DNA from 3 places in the Arthrobacter sp. OAP107 genome. Region 1 is predicted to be linked to each of the others. Evidence: predicted binding sites of a transcription regulator. Region 1 holds the regulator's gene; each other region holds the start of a gene.

Evidence for each region. The regulator LexA, encoded in region 1, represses DNA repair genes until DNA is damaged. The targets are predictions, from matches to a motif close to TCGAACANNTGTTCGA.
Region 2: the regulator LexA is predicted to act here: its motif matches at 1,264-1,279, upstream of ABIE00_RS14375 (LexA family protein).
Region 3: the regulator LexA is predicted to act here: its motif matches at 804-819, upstream of ABIE00_RS23860 (LexA family protein).

The regions. Positions count from the first base shown of each region.
Region 1 is NZ_JBEPOK010000001.1:3,512,750-3,515,012, forward strand. It holds gene ABIE00_RS16135 (histidinol-phosphate transaminase) at 1-34, opposite strand, end outside; gene ABIE00_RS16140 (LysM peptidoglycan-binding domain-containing protein) at 123-491, opposite strand; gene lexA (transcriptional repressor LexA) at 802-1,545, shown strand; gene ABIE00_RS16150 (ATP-dependent DNA helicase) at 1,620-2,263, opposite strand, start outside.
Region 2 is NZ_JBEPOK010000001.1:3,131,017-3,133,279, reverse strand. It holds gene ABIE00_RS14385 (hypothetical protein) at 1-600, opposite strand, end outside; gene ABIE00_RS14380 (DUF3592 domain-containing protein) at 729-1,160, opposite strand; gene ABIE00_RS14375 (LexA family protein) at 1,336-1,767, shown strand; gene ABIE00_RS14370 (Y-family DNA polymerase) at 1,777-2,263, shown strand, end outside.
Region 3 is NZ_JBEPOK010000001.1:5,198,055-5,200,317, forward strand. It holds gene ABIE00_RS23855 (Y-family DNA polymerase) at 1-366, opposite strand, end outside; gene ABIE00_RS23860 (LexA family protein) at 359-790, opposite strand; gene ABIE00_RS23865 (ketopantoate reductase family protein) at 941-1,843, shown strand; gene ABIE00_RS23870 (hypothetical protein) at 1,934-2,263, shown strand, end outside.

The DNA.
Region 1 (2,263 bases):
GCAGTCGGTTCAGTCGCTCAAGCTGGTCAGTCACCTACACAGTTTAAGTAACCTGCAGGGCTGGCCGGAAACTGTGACGGTTCCGGCGCCCGGGAACCGCACGGTTCGGGGGGCGTGAAGCTCTATTTGTTCGGTACAAAAAGCTGCTGCCCGGGCATGACCTTCCCGGCCTGAAGGTCGTTGAGCTGGACGATGTCCGCGATCACATCCCGTGGATCGCGGTCCGGGTCGACCTTGCCCGCGATGGCCCACAATGATTCGCCGGGCTGCACCGTGACCGACACCGTCGGCGTGACGGCGAGACCGGTGGCGCTGTCAGCAGCCTTTGCCGGCGAGTTCAGCAGCCCGGTCAGTGACAGGATCACGGCGGCGAGCAGGACAAGCGGGAGGCCGATCAGGACAATCCGGCCACGGCGGGTGAGGCGCAGCCGCGGCGGCTTGCCGGGCCGGGAAACTGCCGTAGAAGTTACTGCTGCTGTTGAAGCTGACATGGCGTGAGCCCTCCTGGACCAAAGTTGTACTGCCTCGCGTTCGAACAAACAGTTCGAACACCGGACTGACAAGCGGCCCTCACTAGAACACATGTTCGAACTTTGCTTTTCCTAGTTTTAGCATCTATCAACGAATTAAGTCGAGACTCGCTAGAACAAATGTTTGAAAAAGCCCAATGGCTGGCCTACGTTGGAAATCAAAGAACAACCACAACTGCAGTTGATCAGCAGGGTCTGACATTTTTCAGGCCGGAAGTTCCCGGCCTCTGCAGCTACCGCAACCGGGAGGAACGGAAAGGCGTTGGCGAACATGGCAGCACAGGCCTCTGACGGCAAGGCTCCCCAGCGCAGCCCGCGGTCTCAGCGGACCCCCAAGGGACTTACAGTCCGCCAGAAGAAGATCCTGGAAACCATCCAGCGTTCGGTCAACGAGAACGGCTACCCGCCGTCGATGCGGGAAATCGGTGACACCGTAGGCCTGGCCAGCCTCTCCAGCGTGACCCATCAGCTTTCGCAGCTGGAAAAGCTCGGCTACCTGCGGCGCGACCCCAAGCGGCCGCGCGCCATGGAGGTCCTGATGCCGCTCACTCTGGATGCGGGAACGGCGAAATCCGGCGGTGACAAAGCCCCGGCCCCCAGCACGGCAGGCGGCTCCGTGTCCGAACTGCCCAGCGCGATGGACACCGCCATGGTGCCGCTGGTTGGCCGGATCGCGGCGGGCGGTCCCATCCTCGCGGACCAGATGGTGGAGGAGCTGATGCCGCTGCCCCGCCAGCTGGTGGGCCATGGCGAACTGTTCATGCTCAAGGTCGCGGGCGACTCCATGGTGGACGCCGCCATCTGTGACGGGGACTGGGTTGTGGTCCGGCGGCAGAGCGACGCCGTCAACGGCGACATCGTCGCGGCACTGCTTGACGATGAGGCCACCGTCAAGACCTTCCGGCAACGGGACGGCCACACCTGGCTCCTGCCGCAGAACACGCAGTACGAACCCATCCTCGGCGACCACGCAGTGGTCATGGGCAAGGTGGTTTCCGTACTTCGCTCGCTGTAGCCCCCTGGGGCTTGTCCCCACGGAATCTTCGGCAGAGAACTTTCGGCCCCGGGCTGCTGCAGCCCGGGGCGTCCCTATGCCTGGGCGCCGGCGAGCCTCTCCAGTGCCGCGATGGCGGTCTTCCGGTCGGTCGTTGGCCAGAACGGCGGCAACGCGGCCCGCAGGAACCCGCCATAGCGCTCCGTGGACAGCCGGGAATCCAGCACGGCCACCACGCCCTTGTCATTCGTGGACCGAATGAGACGCCCCGCCCCCTGGGCAAGCCTGATGGCCGCGTGCGTGGCGGATACCGACATGAAGCCGTTGCCGCCGGCCTGGGCAACAGCCCGCGACCGCGCCGTCATCAGCGGATCATCAGGGCGCGGGAAGGGAATCCTGTCAATCACCACCAGGCGGCATGACCCGCCCGGCACATCGACGCCCTGCCACAATGACATCGTGCCGAACAGGCAGGTGTCGGGTTCATCGGCGAACTGCTTCACCAGCGCCGTCATGGTGGACTCACCCTGGCAAAGAATGCTGACATCCAGCCGGGTGCGCAGGGCATCTGCTGCTTCCTCTGCGGCCCGACGGGAGGAGAACAGACACAGCGCTCCCCCGCCGGACGCGCGGATCAGTGACTCGAGTTCGTCCAGCGCCTCGGGCGACGTGCCGCGGCCAGGCTTCGGCAGGTGGCCCGCCACGTAGAGGATTCCCTGCCGGGGATAGTCAAAGGGCG
Region 2 (2,263 bases), 380 kb from region 1:
GGGGCTGACATGCACAATGATGACCTGGACGTCCTTGGCGCCGTCGTAGCGAAGGTCGTAGGTGATGTCGAGCCCCGTCGATGTGCCAGGTCCGAGGGCGAAGTCGCCCTTGTCCTCTGGTCGGCTGGACATGGACTCGATCCAGCGCTCTGCTGATTCACTGGAGATGCCGTAGCGGTCCACGCCGTCACGAATCAGCGCGGTGAAGTCCTCCAACGACTTTGCCGTGAGGAAGTACGTGACCTCACTGAACTCGGATCTGTTGTTCATGCCGTTGAGCCGCAGCCGGTCGGTGGTGGCGCTGATGCTCCCACGGGGCCCTTCGATATTCAGCTCCATGACGCCATCACGCATCAGGACGTCCGGCGCCTGGCTTGTATCGTTCTCCAGGCCGACGCTCTCCTTCGTGAGCCGTCCCGAGGTCATATTCAGCCGGGCGGATTTGGACGCCTTGATTTGTGCGATGCCGGCTTTATCCAGGCGGGCGTAGCCGTCGGCGGCCGCCGTGGCTGTAGTGGTAGCGTCAGCCCCTCCGTAGGCAACGACGCAGCCGGTGAGCAGCAGCGGAATGAGCAGTAACGACGCGGCAAAGCCCTTCATTCTTATCCCCCAAATGAGTGTGTAACGGTCAAGTCAGTAAACCATCTGCCCGGGATGACCAGAGATGGCTCTGAGGACATCCATGGCGTTCCACGGCAGCCGATGCGCGTTGGCAGGGCCAATGCAGACTAGCCGAGCGGGAAAATGCCGATGAACCAGAATGAGGCGACGGCGAAGACGCCGAAGAACGCAATTAGGCATCCCATGGCGGTACGCGGCTCTGAGGACACCTGAAGGGATTCCTGTGGATTGGCGGGGTTGTAGGCCACCTCGATCACGGATCCAGGTAAGGGCTGCTCGACGAGGGAGATTTCGGACTTGCCCCTGAAGAGGGTGCCCTGCGGATCGGTGAACTGGTAGGTGGGGTAGTGGCGGAGGTTTCGACTGGAGCTGCCCACGCCGCTGGTCCAGCCCGTGGTGCTGCCGGTCACGGTGGCCGACGCCTTGGGCCATTCCACCATCAGCTGTGACTGGCGCCTGGTTCTGCGCCCCGCACGGACCAACGAGAAAATCGCGCCCGCAACGAACAGCGCCCAGACAACGTAAAAAGTGACTCTCATGGCTCCCCCAGGTTCCGGTCATCAAGGAGTATGCCACGTCCTGCGGGCTGCCCCCGGAACGTCCGGTGGCAGGCGCCAGATTGGGGGGCCGGAGTATGATTAATCGAAGACATATTCACATGTGCATAAACCTGCGGAGAACATAGTTTCGATGATCCCCAGGAGGTAGTGGTCGATGAGTGCCATCGTTGTTGCCGCCCTTGACGTGCTGATCTCGGATCTGACAGGACCTCTGTACTGCCCAGTCGCGGTTCCGGCCGGCTTCCCGTCACCCGCCCAGGACTACTTCACGGGACGCATTGATCTGAACAAGCACCTCATCAAAGACATCACGAGCACGTTCCTGGTGAGGGTGGCTGGTGATTCGATGGCCGGCGCCGGCATCGCCGACGGCGACGAGCTCGTTGTCGACAGGTCTCTCACGCCCCTCGACGGCAATGTCGTGGTCGCCATCGTCGACGGAGAACTGACCATCAAGAGGCTTCGGCTTGAACGCGGCCGCGTGAGACTGGCGGCTGAGAACCCGGACTATCCGGACGTGGTGGTCCCGGAGCTTGCAGAGCTCAGCATTTGGGGCGTGGTCACCCGTTGTCTTCATCGCCTCTAGCGGGCCATCATGCGTGACCTGCCGGACGGCCGGGTGGAGCGGACAGCACTCATCGACGTCAACTCGTTCTACGTTTCGTGTGAGCGCGCCTTTGACCCAAAGTTGGAGGGAAGGCCCGTGGTGGTTCTCTCCAACAACGACGGCTGCGTTGTTGCCCGGTCCAATGAAGCCAAGGCCTTGGGCATCGAGAACGGGGATCCCTGGTTCAAGCTCGTAGCTGATGCCCCGCGTACGGGACTCATTCATCGCAGCTCCAATTATGAGCTTTACGGAGATTTGAGTTCGCGCGTCATGGAGCTGATTGGCCGCTACAGCTACCTCGTCGAGGTGTACTCGATCGACGAAGCATTTGCCATGCTGCGCGGAGAACCGCATGACCTGGAGCGCGTGGGGCGGGAAATCAAAGCTGCTGTGGCCAGGCACGTCGGCCTGCCTGTTTGTGTCGGTATTGCCCCGACCAAGACCTTGGCAAAGTTCGTCAACAGGATTGCCAAGC
Region 3 (2,263 bases), 1.7 Mb from region 1:
ACCCGTCACCTGTTCGGGGCTGCCCTTGATGCCAAGGAACGCCTCGTCGATGCTGTACACCTCGAGCCAGGCCGAGTAGCGTCCCAGCAGCTCCATGACCCGGGCGCTGATGTCGCCGTACAGTTCATAGTTGCTTGACAGGGCAACGAGGCCCCACTCCCTGGCCCGCGGGGCGATCTTGAACCACGGCTGGCCGGTGCTGATCCCCAGGGCCTTGGCTTCCGGGCTGCGGGTCACGGCGCAGCCGTCGTTGTTGGATAGCACCACCAGCGGCTTACCTTCGAGGGAGGGGTCGAAGGCCCGCTCCGCGCTGGCGTAGAAGCAATTCACATCCACCAGGGCTATCTGCTGCCGGGTCTCAGACATGGTGGAGGCACCTCGTGGCCACGCCCCAGATGGTGAGGTCGGCCAGGGCGGGGACAATGATGTCCGGATACAGGGGGTTGGCCGCCTGGAGCACCACACCGGCCGCGGTGATCTTCAGGCGCTTGATGGTGAGCTCGCCGTCCAGCACTGCCACCACCACGGATCCGTCGCGCGGTTCCAGCGCCCGGTTCACGATCAGTTCGTCGCCGTCGCTGATGCCGGCGTGTTCCATCGAGTCGCCGGAGACCCGCACGATGTAGGTGCTGGTGATGTCCTTGATCAGGTGTTCGTTCAGGTCGATCCGACCGTCAAAGTAATCCTGCGCGGGGGACGGGAAGCCCGCTGCCACGGCCACGGGGGAGACCAGCACAAGCCGCAGGGAAAGTCCCGCCTCTATCACGCGGGGACCGATGATCACGCCCACAACACACCTTTTTTCGAATATATGTTCGATAATCAGTGTAGTCCCCGGGACTGACAAACTGCAGACTCTGCAGAATCCTGCGGTAAACGGTGCGTCCGGCCCTGGCAAGTATGGTTGTGCTGTGCCTACCAGTGCGGAAGGAATACAGCCATGCGGATTCTGGTCGTTGGGGCCGGCGCGACCGGCGGCGCCTTTGGCAGCCTGCTCCAGGAAGCCGGACGCGACGTCACTTACCTCGTGCGCGAAAGCCGGGCGAAGAGACTTAGGCGCGATGGCTTGCGGTTTGTCTCGCCCGGAAATGACCGCACCCACCAGGTCCGGACGGTCGTTGCCGGAGAAACCGCTGAGCCTTTCGACCTCGTACTTGTCACCGTTAAAGCCGCTGCTCTCGAGGGAGCCATCGCGGATCTGCGGCACTACGTGGGATCAGGGACGTTCCTGCTGCCGTTCCTGAACGGCATGGCGCATGTTGAACGGCTGGACCAGGAGTTTCCCGGGCAGGTGTTGGGTGGTCTGGTGAAGATCGTCGCCACGCTCGACGGCGACACCGTGCGCCAAATGACCGGGCTGACCACGCTGACTGTCGGCGCCCTCGATGGTGCCGGCGTCCCAGAAGGGGTTATCGAAGCCCTGGACGTCCCGGGCATTGATCTCACGGTCAGCCGGGATGTCGTTGGTGCCCTGTGGGAGAAATGGGCGTTCATCGCCGCTGCGGGCGTCATCACGTGCCTGTTCCGCGGGCCCATCGGCAAAATCATCGACGCCGGCGGACTTCCAAAGATCATCGACGCCATCAACGAACTTGAGGCCGTCGCCGAGGAAGCCGGCCACCCCGTCTCCGGCCAGGCACACGCGCAGTCCCTGGCGCTCCTGACTGAACCGGGTTCGGCCTTCACCTCCTCCCTGTACCGGGATCTCACCGCCGGTCGTCCGACCGAGGGAGAACATATCCTGGGAGACCTCGCCGGCCGCGCCCGGCATCTCGGCGTCCCCACGCCGCTGCTCGACCTCACCCTCATCCAACTCAGAGCGAACAGGCCGACGCACGGCTAGGGCCGCCACTTCTGCGAGGCAGCGGTTGTGTTCATCACACGTTCGTCGTGCCGTCTCCGTCACAGCGGGTCTCCGTCGCATACTGGTCTCATGGGGATGCAAGACGCAGGAGGATCAGTGGTGGAAACCTTGAAGAGGGTGGTGCGGAACGAGTACTTTCCGGCAGCGGCCGTGCTGACGCTGGTGGTGCTCTTCTGGGTTGCGGGCCTGTTCGGCGGCCTCTCGCTGCTGAGCCGGAGCCAGCCCCCAATCGCCACGCTCACCTGGCTGCTGTTCGTGTACGCCGCTGCCGTCCTGACGCCACTGGCTGGCATCCTGGCCGCGGCGGACCTGCTTCGCCGGTGGTGGCGAAACCGCCGCGCAGCGAAGGCCGGCACCGCCAAAGGCGGCATACGCAACGACGGCACTCCCAAAGACGGT